DNA from 4 places in the Pseudomonas sp. EU05-FHT14B02 genome. Region 1 is predicted to be linked to each of the others. Evidence: predicted binding sites of a transcription regulator. Region 1 holds the regulator's gene; each other region holds the start of a gene.
The links. Region 1 encodes FliA, which starts transcription of late flagellar genes. Its sites were predicted from a motif close to CTAAAGTTTNNNNNNNNNNNGCCGNTAA; they were not measured.
Positions count from the first base shown of each region.

Region 2: a site for FliA is predicted at 1,949-1,976, ahead of AC3WTM_RS04735 (methyl-accepting chemotaxis protein). Genes of this name have one in related genera too.
Region 3: a site for FliA is predicted at 2,466-2,493, ahead of AC3WTM_RS09145 (methyl-accepting chemotaxis protein). Genes of this name have one in related genera too.
Region 4: a site for FliA is predicted at 2,004-2,031, ahead of flgM (flagellar biosynthesis anti-sigma factor FlgM). Genes of this name have one in related genera too.

Region 1 covers NZ_JBYTDD010000010.1:101,310-107,101, forward strand. The annotation lists gene flhA (flagellar biosynthesis protein FlhA) at 1-486, shown strand, start outside; gene flhF (flagellar biosynthesis GTPase FlhF) at 498-1,826, shown strand; gene fleN (flagellar synthesis regulator FleN) at 1,943-2,773, shown strand; gene fliA (RNA polymerase sigma factor FliA) at 2,770-3,510, shown strand; gene AC3WTM_RS11830 (chemotaxis response regulator CheY) at 3,678-4,049, shown strand; gene AC3WTM_RS11835 (protein phosphatase CheZ) at 4,071-4,859, shown strand; gene AC3WTM_RS11840 (chemotaxis protein CheA) at 4,906-5,792, shown strand, end outside.
Region 2 covers NZ_JBYTDD010000003.1:202,323-208,114, forward strand. The annotation lists gene AC3WTM_RS04725 (hypothetical protein) at 1-443, opposite strand, end outside; gene AC3WTM_RS04730 (transporter) at 795-1,817, opposite strand; gene AC3WTM_RS04735 (methyl-accepting chemotaxis protein) at 2,089-3,714, shown strand; gene AC3WTM_RS04740 (PepSY domain-containing protein) at 3,775-4,080, opposite strand; gene AC3WTM_RS04745 (glycerophosphodiester phosphodiesterase) at 4,209-5,333, opposite strand; gene AC3WTM_RS04750 (DUF2025 family protein) at 5,545-5,792, shown strand, end outside.
Region 3 covers NZ_JBYTDD010000007.1:72,686-78,477, forward strand. The annotation lists gene acnA (aconitate hydratase AcnA) at 1-1,437, shown strand, start outside; gene AC3WTM_RS09140 (CPBP family intramembrane glutamic endopeptidase) at 1,629-2,420, shown strand; gene AC3WTM_RS09145 (methyl-accepting chemotaxis protein) at 2,526-4,091, shown strand; gene AC3WTM_RS09150 (alpha/beta family hydrolase) at 4,198-4,872, opposite strand; gene ccoN (cytochrome-c oxidase, cbb3-type subunit I) at 4,967-5,792, shown strand, end outside.
Region 4 covers NZ_JBYTDD010000003.1:274,222-280,013, forward strand. The annotation lists gene AC3WTM_RS05015 (MFS transporter) at 1-219, shown strand, start outside; gene AC3WTM_RS05020 (flagellar brake protein) at 286-1,032, opposite strand; gene AC3WTM_RS05025 (flagella synthesis protein FlgN) at 1,125-1,592, opposite strand; gene flgM (flagellar biosynthesis anti-sigma factor FlgM) at 1,641-1,967, opposite strand; gene flgA (flagellar basal body P-ring formation chaperone FlgA) at 2,135-2,893, opposite strand; gene AC3WTM_RS05040 (chemotaxis protein CheV) at 2,976-3,908, shown strand; gene cheR (protein-glutamate O-methyltransferase CheR) at 3,954-4,781, shown strand; gene flgB (flagellar basal body rod protein FlgB) at 5,146-5,553, shown strand; gene flgC (flagellar basal body rod protein FlgC) at 5,557-5,792, shown strand, end outside.

The DNA of each region.
Region 1 (5,792 bases):
GTGTTGCAAGCGCTGTTGGCCGAACAAGTGCCAGTTCGCGATATCCGCAGTATTGCCGAGGCGATCGCCAACAATGCCGCCAAGAGTCAAGATACCGCCGCGCTGGTGGCTGCCGTGCGGGTTGGCGTATCCCGGGCAATTGTCCAAAGCATTGTAGGCACTGAGTCGGAGCTGCCAGTTATCACGCTGGAGCCAAGGTTGGAACAGATATTGCTCAATAGTCTGCAAAAGGCAGGACAAGGTTCTGAAGAGGGCGTTCTGCTGGAGCCAAGCATGGCTGAGAAGCTGCAACGTTCGTTGATCGACGCGGCACAGCGTCAGGAGATGCAAGGTCAGCCGGTGATTCTGCTGGTGGCCGGTCCGGTTCGCGCGATGCTCTCGCGATTTGGCCGGCTCGCAGTCCCGGGTTTGCATGTGTTGGCTTATCAGGAAATCCCTGACAACAAGCAAGTGACCATCGTTGCGACAGTAGGGCCCAACGGCTGAGGTAGTGGTTTATGCAAGTTAAGCGTTTTTTCGCCGCCGATATGCGTCAGGCCATGAAGCTGGTTCGCGATGAGCTGGGCGCTGATGCCGCCATCATTGGCAACCGCCGGATCGCCGGGGGGGTCGAACTGACAGCTGCGCTGGATTACAAGTTGTCGGCGCTGGCGCCGCGGGTTCCGAACATGGAACTCGAAGACGAATTGCGCAAGACTCAGTCGCGGATCGTCACCGCCCAGGCCGAATTGAGCCTGCGTGGCGAAGGCGAGAGCGACAATGCAACCAATCGCCAGCTGTTCGCCGGATTGCCATTGACTGCCGCCGAGCCGCTGATCGAGCCGACCTATGCCGAACCCCGTCGTCCCGCGCCGGCCGCTGCGCCAGCGTCCGGTGGCGTGGACCCGCGTGCATTCGACTCGATGCGTTTCGAGCTCAACAGCCTGCGCGAACTCATGGAAGTACAGCTCGGCTCCCTGGCCTGGAATCAGCTGCAAGGCAGCCGTCCGGACCAGGCCAACCTCTGGCGTCGCCTGCAACGCATCGGCCTGTCTGGCCCGCTGTCGCGCGACCTGCTGGCAATGATCACCGAAATCGAAGAGCCTCGTCAGGCCTGGCGTATGTTGCTGGCGCACCTGGCGCGCATGATCGTTACCCCGGAAGTCGAGCCGCTGGAAGAGGGCGGAGTGATCGCCATGGTCGGCCCTGCCGGCATGGGCAAGACCACTACCCTGGCCAAGCTGGCCGCCCGTTACGTGCTCAAGTACGGCGCGCAGAACATTGCGCTGGTGAGCATGGACAGCTTCCGCATCGGCGCCCAGGAACAGCTCAAGACCCTGGGGCGCATTCTCAATGTGTCGGTGACCCACGTCGATCCCGGCCAGTCCCTGGTGCAGGCCCTGGAACCATTGCTGCGCAAACGCGTGGTGCTGATCGATACCGCGGGCCTGCAGGCCAGCGATCCGGCGCTGCGCATGCAGCTCGAAAGCCTGGCCGGTCGCGGCATCAAATCAAAAAATTATCTGGTCCTGGCAACCACCAGCCAGAAACAGGTTCTAACGGCCGCTTATCACAGTTACAAGCGCTGCGGGCTCGCCGGCTGCATTCTGACTAAACTGGATGAAACGGCTAGTCTGGGTGAGGTGTTGAGCCTTGCCATCAGTCATGAACTGCCGGTGGCTTACCTGACCGATGGCCCGCGGATCCCGGATGATTTGCATCTGCCGCGCCGTCATCAATTGGTCAGCCGCGCCGTGAGCGTGCAAATGCAGGAAGAACCCAGCGAAGAAGCCATGGCTGACATGTTCGCTGACATCTACCACAGCCCGACCAAGCAGGTCGGCTGAGGTAATAATGAACAGTTTTTGTACCTACATCGATGGTCTGCCATGCATTGTTCCGTTTGTGAACGCGCAGCCAGTAATGTGGCCTCCGTCTATGCAAGACAAGGTAAAGAAATAACATGGGCAGCATGCATCCCGTACAGGTGATCGCGGTGACCGGCGGCAAAGGTGGCGTCGGGAAAACTAATGTGTCAGTGAACTTGTCCCTGGCTTTGGCCGAACTTGGCCGGCGCGTCATGCTGTTGGACGCCGACCTGGGACTGGCGAACGTCGACGTTCTGCTGGGCCTGACACCCAAACGTACTCTGGCCGACGTGATCGAGGGCCGCTGCGAACTGCGCGATGTATTGCTGCAGGGACCCGGCGGCATCCGTATCGTTCCGGCCGCATCCGGCACTCAGAGCATGGTGCATCTGAGTCCCGCGCAACACGCCGGCCTGATTCAGGCCTTCAGTGATATCGGCGATAACCTCGACGTACTGGTGATCGACACCGCTGCGGGCATTGGTGACTCGGTAGTCAGTTTCGTCCGGGCAGCCCAGGAAGTGCTGCTTGTGGTATGCGACGAACCGACCTCGATCACCGATGCCTACGCCTTGATCAAGTTGCTCAATCGCGACTATGGCATGAACCGCTTCCGCGTCCTGGCCAATATGGCCCAGAGCCCGCAGGAAGGACGCAACCTGTTCGCCAAGTTGACCAAGGTTACGGATCGCTTCCTCGACGTCGCCCTGCAATACGTCGGTGCGGTGCCTTACGACGAAAGCGTGCGCAAGGCGGTGCAGAAGCAGCGCGCCGTCTACGAGGCTTTCCCGCGTTCCAAGTGCTCGCTGGCGTTCAAGGCCATCGCGCAGAAGGTTGATACCTGGCCGCTGCCTGCCAATCCGCGCGGGCACCTGGAGTTTTTCGTCGAGCGCCTCGTGCAGCAGACCGCAGGACCTGTTCTATGACAGCCAGCGGCTACAACCTCTACAAGAAGTCGGCCCGTGATGCGCAGTACGAGCTGATCGAGCGTTACGCGCCGCTGGTTAAACGCATTGCCTACCACTTGCTGGCGCGTTTGCCGGCCAGTGTCCAGGTCGAAGACCTGATCCAGGCCGGGATGATTGGCCTGCTTGAAGTGTCGACCAAATATGACGCCGGCAAAGGCGCCAGTTTCGAGACGTACGCGGGCATACGAATCCGCGGCGCCATGCTCGATGAAGTGCGCAAGGGGGACTGGGCGCCACGTTCGGTGCACCGCAATACGCGCATGGTCAGCGATGCCATTCGCTCGATTGAAGCTAAAACCGGCCGTGACGCTAAAGATCACGAAGTTGCGGCCGAACTCCAATTGAGTCTCGACGATTACTACGGAATTTTGAACGACACCCTGGGCAGCCGGCTGTTCAGTTTCGACGACCTGTTGCAGGACGGCGAACACGAAGGGCTGCACGAGGATGGCGCGAGTGCTCATGTCGAGCCGTCACGCGACCTGGAGGATGAACGCTTCCAGGCTGCGCTGGCGGATGCGATTGCCAATTTGCCGGAGCGTGAGCGACTGGTGTTGGCGCTGTACTACGACGAAGAGTTGAATCTCAAGGAAATCGGTGAGGTCCTGGGGGTCAGCGAATCGCGGGTCAGCCAGTTACACAGCCAGTGCGCGGCCCGTTTGCGGGGGCGTTTGGGGGAGTGGCGAGCGCGCTGAAGGCAGTGTGGGGGCACTGCGAACGAGGTTGGTGTGGTGTTGAACTGCGCCGGTCGCGATCTGTTGTGCTCCAGACAGTCATTGAGTGCTTTGCCGGATTGATTGAAATGGCGTGTCCAGGTGCTGGGCGCGTTTAAGACTGCTTGGAGGTCGAATTGGACAAGAACATGAAAATCCTCATCGTTGATGACTTCTCAACGATGCGGCGGATCATCAAGAACCTGCTGCGTGACCTTGGGTTCACCAACACCGTCGAGGCCGACGATGGCACTACCGCCATTCCGGTGCTCAACAGCGGAAGCATCGACTTTCTGGTAACGGACTGGAACATGCCTGGCATGACCGGTATCGACCTGCTGCGTCACGTGCGTGCCGATGAAAAGCTCAAGCACCTGCCGGTGCTGATGGTGACCGCTGAAGCCAAGCGCGAGCAGATCATCGAAGCGGCCCAGGCCGGCGTTAACGGCTATGTGGTCAAGCCCTTCACGGCCCAGGCGTTGAAAGAAAAAATCGAGAAGATTTTCGAACGCATCGGTTGATGAGTGCGCCACGGGGGAGCTATGGGCAATAACGAAACTTCATTGGGCGATTTTGAATCGACCCTGAAAAAACACGCCGTCGAATTGGTCGAGAGCCTTGAAAAAGGCAAGTTCGGCGACGCGGTGCAATTGATCCATGAGCTCAACCAGACCCGTGACCGCGGCCTGTATCAGGAAGTGGGCAAGCTCACCCGCGAACTGCATAGCGCGATCGTCAATTTCCAGATTGACCCGCACATGCCGCAGGCCGAAGAAGTGTCGCAGATCACCGACGCCACCGAGCGCCTGGGGTATGTGGTCAAGCTGACCGAGGCTGCGGCCAACCGCACCATGGATCTGGTGGAAAGTGCCACGCCGCTGGTCAATGGCCTGGCCGATGAAGCCAAAGTGTTGAGCGCGGACTGGGGGCGCTTCATGCGTCGCGAAGTCGGCGCCGAAGAGTTTCGTGAACTGGCCCGGCGGGTCGACGGGTTCCTGACACGCAGCGGCACGGACAATCGCGCGGTGTCGGGCAACCTCAACGACATCCTGCTCGCCCAGGATTACCAGGACCTCACAGGCCAGGTGATCAAGCGTGTGACCCAGTTGGTCACCGAAGTTGAAAGCAACCTGCTCAAGCTCGTGCTGATGGCCAGTCAGGTGGACCGCTTTGCGGGCATCGAGCATGACCGTGAAGCGATGCTTGCTGAAAAAGATCCACAAAAACATCTCTCTCAGGGTGAAGGTCCGCAGATTCATGCCGATAAAAGAGAAGACGTTGTGTCCGGTCAGGACGATGTGGACGATTTGCTATCCAGCCTAGGGTTTTAGAATTTTAGGCATTTTAGGTTTTTAGACCTTTAGGAGCACCCCCTTAATGAGCTTCGGCGCCGATGAAGAGATCCTTCAGGATTTCCTGGTTGAGGCCGGCGAGATTCTAGAGCAACTGTCCGAGCAACTGGTCGAGCTGGAAAGCCGTCCGGATGATGCGGATTTGCTCAATGCAATTTTTCGCGGTTTTCACACTGTAAAAGGGGGCGCCGGCTTCCTCCAGCTCAACGAGCTGGTGGAGTGCTGCCACATCGCCGAGAACGTGTTCGACATCCTGCGCAAGGGCGAGCGTCGCGTCGACTCGGAACTGATGGACGTGGTTCTCGAAGCGCTGGACGCGGTGAACAGCATGTTCAGCGAAGTCCGCGAACGCAGCCCGATCACGGCCGCGACACCGGAACTGCTCGCGGCACTGGCCCGTCTGGCCGAGCCGCAATCGGCTGACGAGGCGGCTGCCGCACCTGTCGTCGCCGTGGTCGAAGCGCCTGTGGCTGAAAGCGAGTCGGGCGATATCACCGACAATGAATTCGAACAACTGCTGGACTCGCTGAACGCCGTCAAGGCCCAGGCCGAGGCCCCGGCGGCTGTTCCAGCGCCTGCCGGCAATGCCGCTGGCAGCGACGAAATCACCGATGCCGAGTTCGAGTCGTTGCTCGATCAACTGCACGGTAAAGGCCAGTTCGCCGTTGACGCGGTGGTCCCGGCACCGGCTGCGCCAGAAGCCCCGAAAGTGACTGGCGACAGTTCCGATATTACTGACGACGAATTCGAAGCACTGCTCGACCAGCTGCACGGCAAGGGTAATTTTGCTGTCGAGGCGCTGGAGTCGGCCATTGCTTCTGTGCCTGCACCCGCGGCACCGAGCGCGGTGGCGGCCGGCAGCGATCTGATTTCCGATCACGAATTCGAAGCGCTGCTCGACGAATTGCACGG
Region 2 (5,792 bases), on a different contig from region 1:
ATCGTGTAGACCGGCATCCAGGTATTGATCTGGCAGTCGACACCGCCGTACCAGGTATCGCGATGGGGTTTGTAGGCGTAGCTGACGCCAGCGTGCAGGTAGTCGTAGTTGGGTACGACACGGATGCGCGGGACGTCGAAAATGAACTCCTCGGGAGCGGCACCGATTTCGTCGGTGAAGCTGCGGATCAGCTCCTTGGCACGCAGGCTGTTGGTGAACTGGCCCTTGAGCCGAGTCACCAGCACCACGAACTCTTCCACCGGCATCAGCGTGTGCAGCGCCTGATGGTTGGTCTCGCCATCGAAGGCCGCCGTGATGCTTTCCTGGGCAAAGGCACAGAGTTCTTTGGCGGCGCGTAACTGCGTGTTCAGGAAAATATCGCCCGCGTAAATGGCTTCTTTAAAGTCAGCTTTCTGTTGCAGCTGATTGATGTACAGATTCACGGTTCCTCTCCTGAATACATCGAGTGTCTTATGAGTCGGCACCACGCTGGCAAACTGAAGGGCTGCCGGACGAGTTGTGCGTCAATAAAGCGCAGCCCTTGAGTTCGCGAGCAAATGCCGTGCCGCTGGACGAAAAAATCCCGACGGGAAAACCCGCCGGGATGATGTGCTTCGAACTTGTACCCTGTGGGAGCGGGCTTATCGGAACGCCGCACCGCCCCGTTCGGCTGCAGAGCAGTCCTCAATCCTGCTAGTCCGGTTTGAATGACCGAGTGCTGGGGCGGCTGCGCCACCCGACGGGGGCAAGCCGCCTCGCCACAGTTGATCAGTGTGTCAGGTGAGGACGGGGACTCAATAATCCTGCTGCTTGCGAAACGCCCAGCGCCCCGCAATCACGGTAAAGGTCGCGACCAGCGCCACCAGGATCCAGAAACCCTGGGGGTCATCCGCCAGCGGAATGCCGCCGACGTTCATGCCGAAGAAACCGGCGATGATGTTGATCGGCAGCGCCAGCACCGTCACTACCGTCAAGGTGAACAGCGTGCGGTTGGTCTGTTCGTTGATGTTGGCGGCGATCTCTTCCTGCAACAGCTTGATCCGCTCACCCAGCGCCGTGAGGTCGTTGATGATCAGCGCGAACTCCTCGGTGGATTTGCGCAGCTCCTTTACGTCTTCCTTTTGCAGCCATTGCGGCGGCCGGTTGAGCAGGCGCAGCAATGAGCCCGGTTCCAGCGCCAGCAGCCGTTGCAAACGCACCAGCACCCGGCGATTGGCGCCCAGTTCAGCGCGGTTGGTCGACAGCCGCGAGGACAGCAATTGGTCTTCGATCTGATCCACGCTCTGACTGGTCTTGCGCACGATCTGGGTCAGCACCTCACCCTGGTCTCGCAGCAAATGCACCAGCAGCTCCAACGGGGAGCGAAAGCACTCCCGGGCCTTCACCGACGAGCGCAATTTGTCCACCGAGTGCAGCGGTTGCAGGCGGGCGCTGATGATCAATTGGCTGCGGGCACACACCCACAGGGTCGAGACATCTGACGAGACCATGTTGCTGAGGTTGAACACCACATCGTTGACCACAGCCAACAACGCGGAGTCGACATGTTCGATGCGCGTCGAACGCGATCCTTCGTGCAGCGCTTCGAAAAATTCCTCGGGCAATTCCAGATGGCTTTTCATCCAGCGCTCGCACGCGGCGTGGGCGAGGTTCAGGTGCAGCCAGAGAAATTGCTCATCGCTTTGCGGCTGTTGCAGGTACTGCAGGGCCTCGGCGGAATTGATTTCCCGACCGGCCTCACCGGGGCGAAAGCTGAAACCGTAAAGCAGGCCGAACAGATCCGTGTCGCGATGGCTTTGATCGATGCTGTGGTTCATGAGGACTCGCAAGGGGAGGCGCCTGTCACATGTTTTACAGGTTCACTTGAGCGGCATCATCGCAAGCGGGAATGACGTTTTTGTGACAGGAAAACAACGCAAAAAATTGTTCTACCGGCGGTCTGGATTTTCTCAAGAACCGCTCTGTCTAGCCGATCACGCTTGGGTTAGGTTGCGCGCCGCCGGCCTGGGCCGGGACCGCAGACAGGGATGTCCGGACACTTTTCACGCCTTAACGGGCGTGCCCCATTCCTGTCATGAGTACCCTGCGATGCTTTTGCAAAAGTCCCTGAGAGCACAAATTCTCGCCCTGTTGAGCGGCAGCCTGCTGGCGATGCTGTTGATCGCCCTGGCGTGCTTTCACTTCCTGTCCAACGGTGTGCAGAACTACGCCAATCTGATCGAAGGCCCGCTGCACACCTCGCAATTGATCGATGAAGCCAACCTGCAATTCAAGGTGCAGGTGCAGGAATGGAAAAACGTCCTGCTGCGCGGCAAGCAACCGGCGGACCTGAGCAAATACTGGGGGCAATTCGAGGGGCGTCAGCGCGATGTGCAAAACATCCTTGGCGAACTGGCTGCGAAGAAGGGCATCGAGCCACAACTCAAGAGCCGCATCGAGCGCTTGCGAGATGAACATCGCCTGTTGGGCGCGGCCTATCAGAAGGGTCGGGACACGTTCGTGGCCGCCGGTGGTGACCCAGTGGCGGGCGACGCGGCGGTCAAGGGTGTGGACCGCGCAACCAGCGATCAGATGAGTGAACTGGTCAGCGAGTTGCGCAAGCAGGGCGCCGAGCAATCGACACTGATCAGCGCCAGTGCCGAGCGCACGGTGTTGCTGGGGCTGGTCGTGATGCTGGTTTCGGGGGTACTGATCGGCCTGCTGAGCCTGTGGCTGGTCAACCGCAACCTGGTCGAGCCGATCCGCAAACTGATCGAATACGTGGCGCAACTCAGCCAAGGGCGTATTGCCGAGCGCGTGGCCAGCACCCGTCAGGACGAGTTGGGCAAACTGGCGATCGCCGCCAACACCCTGCGCGATTTCCTCGCCGAAACCTTCAGCCGTTTGCAGCGCAGCGCGTCGGACCTGGACAGCGCCAGCGGTGAGTTGAACTCGATCGCCACCCTGATGGCCGGCGGCACCAACGAGCAGTTCAACCGCACCGATCAGGTGGCCACGGCGATGAACGAAATGTCCGCCACTGCACAAGAAGTGGCCCGCCATGCCGCCGAAGCGGCGCGGGCTGCAGACGATGCCGACCAGTCCGCCCAGCAGGGCGAAAAAGTCATGCAGGGCACCATCCACACCATCACCCAGATGCGCGGCGAAATCGCCAACACCGCCACGGTCATCCGCCAACTGGAAACCGACAGCGGACGCATCGGTAAGGTTCTGGAGGTGATTCGCGGGATCGCCGAACAGACCAACCTGCTGGCACTCAACGCAGCCATCGAAGCGGCCCGCGCCGGTGAGGCCGGACGCGGATTCGCTGTGGTGGCCGACGAAGTGCGAAGCCTGGCCCAGCGCACGGCGGCGTCGATCATCGAGATCAACCAGATCATCCAGACTGTGCAGACCGGTGCAATCGAAGCGGCCCAGGCGATTGAAAGCGGTCAGTCGCGCAGCGAACAGAGCGTGCAGCAAGTGACCGAGGCCGGCGCCATGCTCGAACGCATCACCTTGGCCGTGGAAGCCATCCGCGACATGAACCGCCAGATCGCCACTGCCGCCGAAGAGCAGACCTCGGTGGCCGAAGACATCTCGCGCAACCTCACCGAGATCACCAGCATCGCCAGCACCAACCTGGACAACGTGCAGCGCACTGAAGCGGCCAGTAGCAACCTGCACGGCTTGTCGGGACAGTTGAACGAGGTGACGGCGCGCCTGAGCGCTTGAATCCCGAAAACGCAAAAGCCGCACGATGTTCCCATCGTGCGGCTTTTGTTTGTTTGGGGATTACGTGTCCTGTTTGTTTTCCAGGACCTTGCCGTTGGAGGCATCGATGTCCACATCCCACTCGACGTTCTTGGCGTCACGCAGTTCAACTTCGTACTCGTAACCGTTGAAGTGGTTGTCCAGCTCGGTCTTGGTAATCGTTGCACCCGGATGTAGATCCAGCGCGATCTTGTTCAAGTCTTCCAGTGGCTTGATCTTGCCATCCTTGACCAGTTGCGGGATCTGATCGACTCGCACATCGGCCTGGGCCAGGCCGGCGGTGAGGGTCAGGGCTGCAGCGGTAAACAATGCAGTCAGGGTCTTCATGGGCTTCTTTCCTTGGGTGATCTGTTTAAGTGAGATCAGGTTAACCTGTGTAACTTAATCCACCCTTAAATCCCTCAACGTGTCCTGCATCAATCCCTGTGGGAATGTGTGTTCGCCGCAATTCTGGATCAATACCCGTTGTTCTGTAGCGCCTGCGCAACACTCGCCGCCGGGCGTTTATAGAACTTCAACAACTCACTGGCGCGATTGGTGAAAATGCCGTCGACTCCCGCGTCCATGACTTTCTGGTAGTCCACCGCATCGTCGATGGTGTAGACGTGCACCAGCAGGCCCTGGTCATGGGTGTACTGGTTCATCCAGGGTTGCACCAGATCCGAGTAACTCTGGTCGCCACCCTGGGTCAGTGCGGCGGACGGGCCGGTGCCGATGGCGCCCTGGGCCTTGGCGTAGTCGACCCAGTGCTGGAATTCGGCTTTGTCCTTCGGTTGCTGTTTGGCGTAGTAAGCGGCTTTGTCCTTTTCGCCGGACTCGGCAAATGTCACCTTGGACTTGGGCTCGATACTGCCTTCACCGACCCACAGCAGCAGGATCTTCGGCACCGTCGGCATCTCTTTTTGCAGCAGTTCGAGGCTGCTCTTCTCGAAAGTCTGCAGGACCACCTTGCCTTTGCCTTGGCCGACCGCCAGCTCGTTTTTTGCCGGTTTCGAAGCAGTCGCGCTCAGCCAGCCCCGGTCCTGAAGTTTTTCCTTGAGGTCGCGCTCGATGCCGGGGAACTGCTTGGGCTCCTTGGTCTCGATGTACAGGCCGGGCTTGTGCAGGCTGTTGCCCTCGGCGATGTCGATGATTTCATCAAGGGTCAGAATTTTCAGGCCCGCGAAGGCGGGACGTGCGCGATCCGGGTACGCCGTATTGAACCAGCTGCCCGCGTCCAGGGTTTTCAGTTCGGCCATGGTGAACGCATTGGCGGGGCTGTCCTTGCGCTCGGGGAATTTGCTGGCGACGTCGGTGGTGCGTTGCAGGTTGTTGTCGTGCAGGGCAAACAGCACGCCATCCTTGCTGCGCTGCAGATCCAGTTCCAGGTAGTCGGCGCCCAGATCGCGGGCAGTCTTGTAGGCGGCGGCGGTGGATTCCGGCGCATCGAATGATGCGCCACGGTGGGCGATCACCGCTGGATGCGGAATGTCCAAGCGGGTCGCCAGTGCCGCGGGACCGGGTTCGCTGGCGGCCTGTGCATGGCCGAGGGCGAGCAACAGGCTCAATAACAGGGCGCTTTTAGTAAAGGTTGCGGGCATGGTCGAGATCCTTTCGCAATAAATGAGCGGTCCCTTTTAACAATTCATCGTTGCAGGCGCTATCGCCAGACCGACATAAACCTGTCGAAAGCTGATTTTCGTCAGCGCTTTTGTGCGCCCGTTTGCAGTACGCTGGGGCCCTGCAATTTCCCCGGCAGAGGGAAACGCAGGCCCTGCGTGTAAACCAATGATCAACATTGCGGGGTTTACCATGCGCATCACTTCCCAGCTCATCTGCCAGGCTGCCGACCAACTCAAAGGCTTCGTCGGCCTCAACCGCAAGACCGGGCACTACATCGTGCGCTTCAGCGAAGACTCGTTTGGCATGGACGTGGCGGACGACGGCATCATCCCTGTCAGCGAATTCGTCTGGGTCGCGGGGCCCGGGCAGGTCATGACGCTCAAGCGTGAATTGATCCAGCTGCTGCTGGACCAGAACATCGATGACCGGATCAACAT
Region 3 (5,792 bases), on a different contig from region 1:
GGCCAGACCTATCGCCTGAAAAACGGCGCCGTGGTCATCGCCGCGATCACCTCCTGCACCAACACCTCCAACCCCAGCGTGATGATGGCCGCCGGGCTGGTGGCGAAAAAGGCCGTGGAAAAAGGCCTGAAACGCAAACCCTGGGTGAAGAGCTCGCTGGCCCCCGGCTCGAAAGTGGTCACCGACTACTACAAGGCGGCCGGCCTGACCCAGTACCTCGATGAATTGGGCTTTGCCCTGGTCGGCTATGGCTGCACCACTTGCATCGGCAACTCGGGGCCGCTGTCGGAGCCCATCGAGAAAGCCATCCAGCAAGCCGACCTCACCGTGGCCTCCGTGCTCTCGGGCAATCGCAACTTCGAAGGCAGGGTGCATCCACTGGTAAAAACCAACTGGCTGGCCTCCCCGCCGCTGGTGGTCGCCTACGCACTGGCCGGCACGGTGCGCACCGACCTCAGCCGCGAGCCGTTGGGCGAGGACAAGGACGGCAAACCGGTTTACCTGCGGGACATCTGGCCAAGCAGCAAGGAAATTGCCGACGCCGTGAGTCAGGTCAACACCGCCATGTTCCACAAGGAATACGCCGAAGTGTTTGCCGGTGACGAACAATGGCAGGCGATTGAAGTACCGCAGGCGGCAACTTATGTCTGGCAGGACGACTCGACTTATATCCAGCACCCACCGTTCTTTGACGACATCGGCGGCCCGCCGCCCGTGGTCAAGGATGTCAACGGCGCCAGGATCCTCGCACTGCTGGGCGACTCGGTGACCACCGACCACATCTCCCCGGCAGGCAACATCAAGGTCGACAGCCCGGCAGGGCAATACCTGCGCGACAAAGGCGTCGAACCGCGGGACTTCAACTCCTACGGCTCGCGGCGTGGCAACCATGAAGTAATGATGCGCGGCACCTTCGCCAACATTCGCATACGTAACGAAATGCTCGGCGGCGAAGAAGGCGGCAACACCCGCTACATTCCCACCGGCGAGAAAATGTCGATCTACGACGCCGCCATGCGCTATCAGGTTTCAGGCACACCGCTGGTGGTGGTCGCCGGCCAGGAATACGGCACCGGTTCGAGCCGCGACTGGGCCGCCAAGGGCACCAACCTGCTGGGGGTGAAAGCGGTCATCGCCGAAAGCTTCGAACGGATTCACCGCTCCAACCTGGTGGGCATGGGCGTGCTGCCGCTGCAGTTCAAGTTGGATCAGAACCGCAAGAGCCTGAACCTGAGCGGCAGCGAAACCCTGGACATCCTCGGCTTGACCGGTGTCGAGCTGACGCCAAGGATGAACCTGACGCTGGTCATCACCCGCGAAGACGGCAGCAGCGAGAAGATCGAGGTGTTGTGTCGCATCGATACGCTCAATGAGGTCGAGTACTTCAAGTCCGGAGGGATTTTGCATTACGTGTTACGGCAGTTGATCGCGTCCTGATCTATCGCCGGCCAAAACACCGCCTTCGGGCGGTGTTTTTGTTTGAGTCACGAAAATCCATGTGGGCGCGAGCTTGCTCGCGATATGGACATAACATTCAACATTGTTGCCGACAGTCAGTAAGCTATCGCGGGCAAGCTCGCCCCCACAGGGTTTTGTGTACATCGCACATTCCTGCACAAGGACTTCAAATGATTGCCCTGCCATGGACGTTTCTGGCCCTGCTTTCCTTCGGCTTCGGCCTGGCGCTGACCTACGGCCATCTCGGCTGGCTCTCGGCCATTTCGGTGTTCCTGTTGCTGGTTGCGGGTGTCGCCGTCCGCCAGCGCGAGATCCCTTTTGCCCGCTACCTCGGCCACGGCCTGTTCATCGTCCTGGCCCTGGCATTGGCCACGCATTGGTTACCCGGTTTCTACAATGGTCGCGTTATCGATCCCCAGCGCTTTACCGACAATGCCGCGTCATTCGCCATGCATCTTAATCTGGACAAACCGCTGATCGGCTTCTGGCTGTTACTGGTTTGTCCGTGGATTGTCGGCCGCCGTTCGCTTCGATTGTCACTGTATGCCACCGTACTGGCCCTGACCTTGAGCGCCATACTGGCATTGGGTGGCGCGCTGTTGCTGGGCGTAATCGCCTGGGCGCCGAAATGGCCGGATCAAGCCTGGCTGTGGTTGCTGAACAATCTGCTGCTGGTGACGCTGGTCGAAGAGGCGCTGTTCCGTGGGTACATCCAGGGCGGCCTGACCCGGTATCTCAAAGACCGGCCCTACGGTAAAAACCTCGCCCTGCTGCTGGCGTCATTGGTCTTTGGCCTGGCCCATGCCGGCGCGGGATGGCGGTGGGTATTGCTGGCAACGCTGGCCGGGGTCGGCTATGGCCTGGCCTATCGGTTCGGGGGGTTGGGCGCCGCCATCGCCAGCCACTTTGGCCTGAACCTGCTGCACTTCGGTCTGTTCACTTATCCGATGCTCGCCGGCTGACGCAAGGGTCATTTTGCGACGCATTGCCGATTATCAAAAAATAAACTCAACAATCCGCCAGCCTTGCCGATACAGCACATGAAAGCCTTGCGGATTAAAAAAGCCATGCGTAACAACCAGCCAATTACACAACGCGAGCGGACCTTCCCGGCTCAGCAACGGTTGATTTCCACCACCGATGCCAAGGGCATGATCACCTACTGTAACGATGCTTTCGTCGAGATCAGCGGGTTTTCCCGAGAGGAATTGATCCGTGCACCGCACAACCTGGTCCGTCACCCCGACGTCCCGGCGGCGGTGTTCGCACACATGTGGGACACGCTGAAACAAGGCTTGCCATGGATGGGCATTGTCAAGAATCGCTGCAAGACCGGTGATCATTACTGGGTGAACGCCTATGTAACACCGATCTTCGAAGGCAATCAGGTGATCGGTTATGAGTCGGTGCGAGTCAAGCCCACCGCCGAACAGATCCGCCGGGCCGAAGCGCTCTACCAGCGCATCAATCAGGGCAAGTCAGCCATTCCCTCCTCGGATAAATGGTTGCCGATTCTGCAGGACTGGCTGCCGTTTATCCTGGTCAGCCAATTGAGCTTCATGATCGGTGCATCGCTGAACTCCCACTGGGGGTTTGCCCTGGCTGCCGGTCTTTCGGTGCCACTGGGCCTGCTGGGCCTCCAGTGGCAACAGCGTGGCCTCAAGCGTTTGCTGCGCCTGGCCGAGCAGACCACCTCCGATCCGTTGATCGCACAAATGTACACCGATAGTCGCGGCGCCCAGGCGCGCCTGGAAATGTCCATTCTCAGTCAGGAAGCACGCCTGAAAACCTGCCTGACGCGTCTGCAGGACACGGCCGAACACCTGACCGATCAGGCTCGACAGTCCGACGCCCTGGCGCATAACAGCTCCAGCGGCCTGGAACGTCAACGGGTCGAGACCGAGCAAGTGGCCACCGCGGTCAACCAGATGGCCGCGACCACCCAGGAAGTCGCCAGCCACGTGCAGCGCACTGCCGACGCCACCCAGGAGGCCAACCGCCTGACCGGTCGTGGTCGTGACATCGCCGGGGAAACCCGCGAAGCCATCCAGCGCCTGTCGGTAGTCGTCGGTGAAACCGGCGTGACCGTGACCCAACTGGCCAAGGACAGCAACGAAATCGGTGGTGTGGTCGACGTGATCAAAGGCATCGCCGACCAGACCAACCTGCTGGCCCTGAACGCCGCCATCGAAGCGGCCCGTGCCGGCGAAATGGGTCGTGGTTTTGCGGTGGTGGCCGACGAGGTCCGTCAGTTGGCTCAACGCACCAGCGAGTCCACCGGGCAGATTCACGCGCTGATCGCCAAGCTCCAGCACACCGCCGGCACTGCCGTGCAAACCATGGAAGCCGGGCATCGTCAGGCGGAAGAAGGCGTGGCGCGGGTACTGGAAGCGGACCAGGCGCTAGTGGGGATCAGCGAAGCGGTGGCCAACATCACCGACATGACCACCCAGATCGCGGCGGCGACCGAAGAGCAAAGCGCCGTGGCCGAAGAAATCAGCCGCAACATCAGCAACATCTCGGATCTGGCGGATCAGACCTCGGAACAGGCACAGAACTCGGCATTGCTGAGTGAAGAGCTGACCAAGACTGCCAATACACAGTATTCGTTGGTGGAGCGGTTTAACCGCTGATTACTGATGGAATGATAAAAACCCGGACAGTGAGAGCTTCCGGGTTTTTGCTACCAATCTGAAAAGCATATTGCCTGTGAGGCCGCCTTCGCTGGTAAGCCAGCTCCTACAGAAATGCAACCACCTTCTGCGCCGCAGCCGCCAAATGCTGCTCATGCGTAAGCCCCGAAGCCTTCAGCGGCTTCAAGTCATGATCCCCCGCCACCAGCCAGAACACCTCGATACTCGGCGATAGCGCGTAACCCTCGACCGCCTCCCGGTTGCCCAACGCATCACGCTCACCTTGCACGATCAAGGTCCGCGTCTTCAGCGCCGCCAAATGCTCAACCCGTGGCTTTTCCGGTTTACCCACCGCATAGAACGGATACCCCAGGCACACCAGCCCATCCGCGCCCAATTCGTCCGCCAGCAGACTGGCCATGCGCCCGCCCATGGACTTGCCGCCGATGGCCAGGGGCCCAGTGACATGGCGTCGCACCTGGGCATACACCTCTCGCCAGCATTCCAGCAGTTTCGGCGCCGGGTTCGGCGGGCGTCTACCGCCATCAAGGCGCCGTTGCGCCATGTAGGGAAACTCGAAGCGCAACACGTTGACGCCTTGAGCGGCGAGGCGTGCAGCCATGTCGCTCATCCAGTCGCTGTCCATCGGTGCGCCGGCGCCATGGGCAAGGATCAGCGTCGCCACTGCCTTGCCAGCGGCGGCATTCCACAACCATCCATGATCCCGCACGCACTGCGCCCATTGATCCCCGTCAATACCGGCCTTGTGCCCTTTGTCCATGCTTGCCTCGCTTTTAGTCTGCCTATAACTCCGGCCGAAGGGTGCACTGCCTTGCGCTGCGCGCTCACTTCGGCTGAACCGTGGATGGGGAACCATGAACACTTCTATCAGTACCGCCTACAACTACAAGGTGGTCCGCCAATTCGCCATTATGACGGTGGTGTGGGGCATCGTCGGCATGGGCCTCGGGGTTTTTCTCGCTGCCCAGTTGGTCTGGCCCGAACTCAACTTCAATCTGCCGTGGACCAGCTTCGGCCGTTTGCGCCCGCTGCACACCAACGCGGTGATCTTCGCATTCGGCGGCTGCGCGCTGTTCGCCAGTTCGTTCTACTCGGTGCAACGCACCTGCCAGACCCAATTGTTTGCGCCGAAAATCGCCGCGTTCTGTTTCTGGGGCTGGCAGCTTGTGATTCTCCTGGCAGCCATCAGCCTGCCGCTGGGCTACACCAGCTCCAAGGAATACGCCGAGCTGGAATGGCCGATCGACATCCTGATCACCATCGTATGGGTCGCCTACGCCATCGTGTTCTTCGGCACGATCATGCAGCGCAAGACCAAGCATATCTATGTCGGCAACTGGTTCTTCGGTGCGTTCATCGTCACCGTGGCGATCCTGCACATCGTCAACAACATGGAACTGCCGGTCAGTTTCACCAAGTCCTACTCGCTGTACTCCGGCGCCACCGATGCGATGGTGCAATGGTGGTACGGGCACAACGCCGTAGGCTTCTTCCTCACCGCCGGTTTCCTCGGGATGATGTATTACTTCGTGCCAAAACAGGCCGAACGTCCGGTGTACTCCTATCGTTTGTCCATCGTGCACTTCTGGGCACTCATCACCCTTTACATCTGGGCCGGTCCGCACCACTTGCACTACACGGCACTGCCGGACTGGGCGCAGTCGTTGGGCATGGTGATGT
Region 4 (5,792 bases), on a different contig from region 1:
CTGCATCACGTGGCCATGCCGGACAATATGACGAGTTCGCCACTGGTGGCCTGCCTCGACCCGCGTGTTGACGAGCAGGTAGTGCAGGATCAGATGCACAGTCCGGTGAGTACCGGGCCAGAGCCTGAATCAGAACCTGTCACCGAAACTGAAACCGATCAGCCGCCGCAAGACCCTGATACGGGGCGGGATCCTAACTTCAGCGAGGCCAGGCCTTAAAACCGAGGCGCAAAAAAAAAACGGGCAGTCACCGCAAGGGACTGCCCGTTTTTTGTTGATGCGCTATCAGATGTCGTCTTTGTCGAAGCGACGCGCTTCGCGTTGCAACTGGTAGACGAAGCGTTCGACCTGACGCTGCACCAGCCCGCTCATGTTGTGGAAGCGAACGCCGGCAAAGGTGGTGGAAATCCTTTCTTCGAAGTGCAGATAACGCAACTCGACCGGCGCGGTCATCTTGCCGAAGGGCAGGTCGGCGTTGAAGCGGTCGTAAACTTGACCCAGTTGCAGGCTGCCGGTGATGTCGCCGTCGAAGCGCAGTTTGCACCCGGTGGCGGAAATATCCAGCAGCTTGCCGCTGATTGGCGCCTTGAGTTTTTCGCCATCGAGGTTGACGTTGACCAGTTGTGCCAGCTTCAGCGCGGCGCGGAAGGCATTGCGGCGCTGGTGGTACACCACTTCATCGGGCATGGGGCCGCGATAGCAACGGCTGCCACCGGACTCGTCGATGTTCAACTGGCCGTTGCTTTCCCAGGCAATGCGTACGCCTTCGTGGAAGCCTTCGACTCTGAACGACTCGCCCGCCAGCAGGTAACGCTCGCCGTCACGGGGAATCATTTCGTCCAGGGCAATCATGTTGCTGTCACGGTCCAGATCCACCAGGTAGCTCTGGAAGCGCTGGCTGCGCTCGTGGAACGTGATGATCAGCGGGTCATGGCTTTCGAGCAACTGGCGCAGGTTGCTGGAGATTTCCAAGGGCGTGGAGAGCACCTTGGGTGGCTGCGGAGCATCATCCACGGATAAGGCATTGGACACGTTTAATCAATCTCCAGACAAAATTTGACTACGACTGGCTAGCAGTTTGCCAGTATGTTGCGCGTCTTGATAGAGCGGGGGCATTGACCGGCTCATGCCTGACTGAGCGGGCGCGGCTTGGCAAGCTTGGAGAATGTTCCGCTGGCATCGTAAAGCGCCGGGGTTTCACCGCCGTTGAGGATTTTCAGCTGGGTGGCTGTAGCGGCCTGTTGAGTGAGGATCGACTGGCCGTTGTTGGCGTTGATGGCCTTGCACTGAGCCAGGAGATCGGTCAGCACGTCACTTTGCGCCAGCAGCTGCTCGCCAATGCTCGACTGGCTGGCCAATTGCTCCAGACCGCCACGGTTGGTCGGCAGGTTGAGGCTGGCAAGGATTTCACTGCGCTTGCGGCCATGTTGTTCGAGCAAAACGACCAATGCCTGTTTCTGCGCCAGGATGTTCTCGAGCAATGGCATGTCGCGGCCATGCAATGCGAGGGATTCGGTCTGCAGTAACTCCAGCAGGTGTTGCGCTGGGGCAAAGTCGTCGGTGATCAGTTGCAGTAAATGAGTGTCGTGCATGGCTGGCCTTGGGTTTTAAGCGTCCAAAAGCCTGGCGCCGGCGGTGGCCTAGCGCTGGGCTTCGAAGTTGAGCAGTTTGCTGGCTACACGGTTGCTGTCGACTTTATAGCTGCCATCGGCAATCGCTGCTTTCAATTCGGCCACGCGGGCTTTGTCGACGGCAGGCTGATCGCGCAGCTGTTCAGTGACCTTCTGCAACTGTTGAGCCTCATCGCTGAGATGAACCGATTCCCCGCTTTTTACGGTACCGGCCTGTTCGGCCGCGGACTCCAGCGGCGCGGATTTGCCGGCCTCGGCACTTTCCTTGCTGGCGCTGGTACGTGTACTGCCCGTCAGGGACGAGGAGCTGTTCAAACGGCTGAAATCGATGACCATGATAAAAAACCTCTGGGAATTTGGACGCTTGCCATGGTTTCGGCCATTCCCTGGAAAACTTTAGGCTCATTTATCAATGAACCTTGCGCGCGTCAGCGCATGCCCTGCATGGAGCACAGTCTAGGGAACAGCTGCGGCAAGCGCCACATCCTGATGAACAGAGCGAATTACATGGACACTTCCACCTGCCCCGGCGCCATGACCTGCGCCTTGATGACTCGTTGGGAGTTGAGGTTTTTCACCCGGATCTGCTCGCTCAGGCTGCCGTTTGACAGGGCTTCGCCCGGCATGCGCACGCTGAGGGTACCGCTGCGGGCGGTTATCACCACCTGATCACCCTTGCGGATGACTTCGGCCTGTTCGATATACACCAGGGTAATCACCTGGTCGGCGACCATTGGTCGGGTCAGCCGCTGCCCGATCGCCTGATCGAGGGCGGTCAGGTAGCCCTGGCTGATGAGGCTGATATCGCGCTCGCGCAGGACCACATCCCCAGGCTCGACGATGGCGGCACGGCGCAGTGGCCGGGCGCTGGTCACGACATCGCGAAACAGGCGGACTTGAGCGGGTACGAACACCGTCCAGGGGGAAGCGCCCTCGCAGCGAACCTTGACCGTAACCCGTCCCAGCGGCTTGGGACTCTCGAGTGTTGCTGTCAATTCCCTGTCGCACATGGGCATGTGCATGCGCGGATCGAGCTGGTTGACCTGGATCTCGTAGCGACCCTCCGTTTGACTGGTCGCCAGATAGTCTTCTACGGTGAATTCAAGAAAGCCCTGAGTGACGCCGATAAGCATGTCAGGCAAGGTAACCGCGTCAGCAAGGGCAGGGCTGCCAGCGTTGAACAGGCAAACAGCCGCCAGCACGCCGAGCAATTTGCGGTAGGGTGTGGTCGGGCGTCGAAAAAATGTCGGTTTTGTGTTCATAACGATTAAAAAAGCAAGCGCCGTGCCGTTTAGTGATGAAGGCGCGTCGCAACAACACTTGGCGTTGGCGTAGGAGTCTGGCATGGCTGGTGTAATGGATTCGGTAAACCAGCGCACGCAACTGGTGGGGCAGAATCGCCTTGAGTTGTTGTTGTTCCGTCTCGACGGCCAGCAACTGTACGGGATCAACGTGTTCAAGGTTCGGGAGGTGCTGCAATGCCCCAAACTGACGCTGATGCCCAAATCCAGTCCTGTCGTGTGCGGCGTGGCGAACATCCGGGGGGCGACCATTCCGATCCTTGATCTGGCGATGGCGACTGGTTCCGGCGCGTTGAAAGACAAGAACAACCCTTTCGTGATCATCACGGAGTACAACACCAAGACCCAGGGTTTCCTGGTCCGCTCGGTGGAACGCATCGTCAACATGAACTGGGAAGAGATCCATCCGCCGCCCAAGGGCACCGGGCGCGATCACTACCTGACGGCGGTGACGCGGGTCGACAATCAGTTGGTCGAAATCATCGACGTCGAGAAGGTGCTGGCGGAAGTGGCGCCGACGCCGGAAGCGATTTCCGTGGGTGTGGTGGATGTCGAAACCCAGCATAAGGCGCTTTCGTTGCGCGTGCTGACGGTCGACGACTCGTCGGTGGCGCGCAAGCAGGTCACGCGCTGCCTGCAAACGGTCGGCGTCGAAGTGGTGGCGTTGAACGACGGTCGGCAAGCGTTGGACTACCTGCGCAAACTGGTCGACGAGGGCAAGAAGCCGGAAGAAGAGTTCCTGATGATGATCTCCGACATCGAGATGCCGGAGATGGACGGGTACACCCTGACGGCGGAAATCCGCAACGACCCGCGCATGCAAAAGCTTCATATCATCCTGCATACTTCATTGTCGGGGGTATTCAATCAGGCGATGGTCAAGAAGGTCGGTGCCGATGACTTCCTGGCCAAGTTCCGTCCTGATGACCTGGCATCCCGGGTAGTCGACCGGATCAAAGCAGCAGATATCAGCTAGGGGTTCGCACCCCTGGCAGTCAACACGATTTAAGAGGCGGCATCATTGTCTACGGGTAATTTGGATTTCGAACAGTTCCGGGTGTTCCTGGAAAAAGCCTGTGGCATTTTGCTCGGTGAAAACAAGCAGTACCTGGTCTCCAGCCGTCTCAACAAACTGATGGAACAGCAAGGCATCAAGTCTTTGGGGGAACTGGTTCAGCGCATGCAGACCCAGCCGCGCAGCGGTTTGCGCGAGCAGGTGGTGGATGCCATGACCACTAACGAAACTTTGTGGTTTCGTGACACCTACCCGTTTGAAGTCTTGAAGAACAAGGTACTGCCCGAAGCAATTAAGGCCAGTCCCGGTCAGCGCCTGCGCATCTGGTCGGCAGCATGCTCGTCGGGCCAGGAACCGTATTCACTGTCGATGTCCATCGACGAGTTCGAGCGGGTCAACTTGGGCCAGTTGAGGATGGGTGTACAGATTGTTGCCACCGACCTGTCCGGTACCATGCTGAACAACTGCAAGACCGGCGAGTACGACAGCCTGGCCATCGGCCGCGGCCTGTCGCCTGAGCGCCTGCAGCGTTATTTTGACCCGAAAGGGCCGGGGCGCTGGGCGATCAAGGCGCCGATCAAGAGCCGGGTGGAATTCCGTTCCTTCAACCTGCTGGACAGCTACGCGAGCCTGGGCAAGTTCGACATCGTGTTTTGCCGCAATGTGTTGATCTACTTCTCCGCTGAAGTGAAGAAGGACATCCTGTTGCGTATCCACAGTACATTGAAGCCGGGGGGGTACCTGTTCCTCGGTGCTTCCGAAGCGCTGAACGGTTTGCCGGATCATTACCAGATGGTCCAGTGCAGCCCGGGGATCATTTACCAGGCGAAGTGAATTTGCCGGCGTCATTGAAAACGGGAGTCCTCATGGGCTCCCTTTTTTATGCCTGCCGATTTCTTGCAAACGCTGCTGGCCCCTGTGGGAGCGAGCTTGCTCGCGATGGCGGTGGTTCAGTCGACTTCGACGTTGAATGTCAGTCTGCAATCGCGAGCAAGCTCGCTCCCACAGGAGATAGATGTGTCCCTGTAAGCGGGGGCAGCGGCAGAAAAGCGGCATGTGGCGGAAAACCGTTGCCGCTTTTCTGGCATTGCCGTGTTGCCATGGCCTGCAAGGCCCCGGTTTTCGGGGTTTTTTGAATTGGCATGGGGCTTGCTAAGTTGATTCTACGAAAAATCAGGTCACCCGAAGGTTTCCCGACATGAGCATCAGCTTCGATAAAACGCTCGGTATCCACGAACAGGCCCTGGGCTTCAGAGCCCAGCGTGCCGAAGTCCTGGCCAACAACATCGCCAATGCCGATACCCCGAACTACAAGGCTCGGGACCTGGACTTCTCGAAAGTGCTCGCCGAGCAGAACGAGAAAACCAAAAGCGGCACTTTCGCCTTGAACATGACCAACAGCCGTCATATCGAGGCTGAAGGCCTGGGCAATGGCGACGAGTCGTTGCTGTATCGCACGCCGATGCAACCGTCGATTGACCAGAACACCGTGGACGCCCAGCTTGAGCAGTCGAACTACGCGGAAAACGCGATCGGCTTCCAGGCCAGCTTCACCCTGCTCAACAGCAAATTCAAAGGGCTGGTGTCAGCCCTGCGCGGAGAGTAAGCCATGTCTCTATCCAGTGTTTTCAACATTGCCGGTAGCGGCATGAGTGCGCAGACCACGCGTTTGAACACCGTCGCTTCGAACATCGCCAACGCCGAAACGGTCTCGTCGAGCATCGACCAGACCTACCGTGCGCGTCACCCGGTATTCGCCACCATGTTCCAGGGCGGGCAGAGCGGCGGCAGCAATTCGCTGTTCCAGAGCCAGGACGCCGCCGGTCAGGGTGTTCAGGTGCTGGG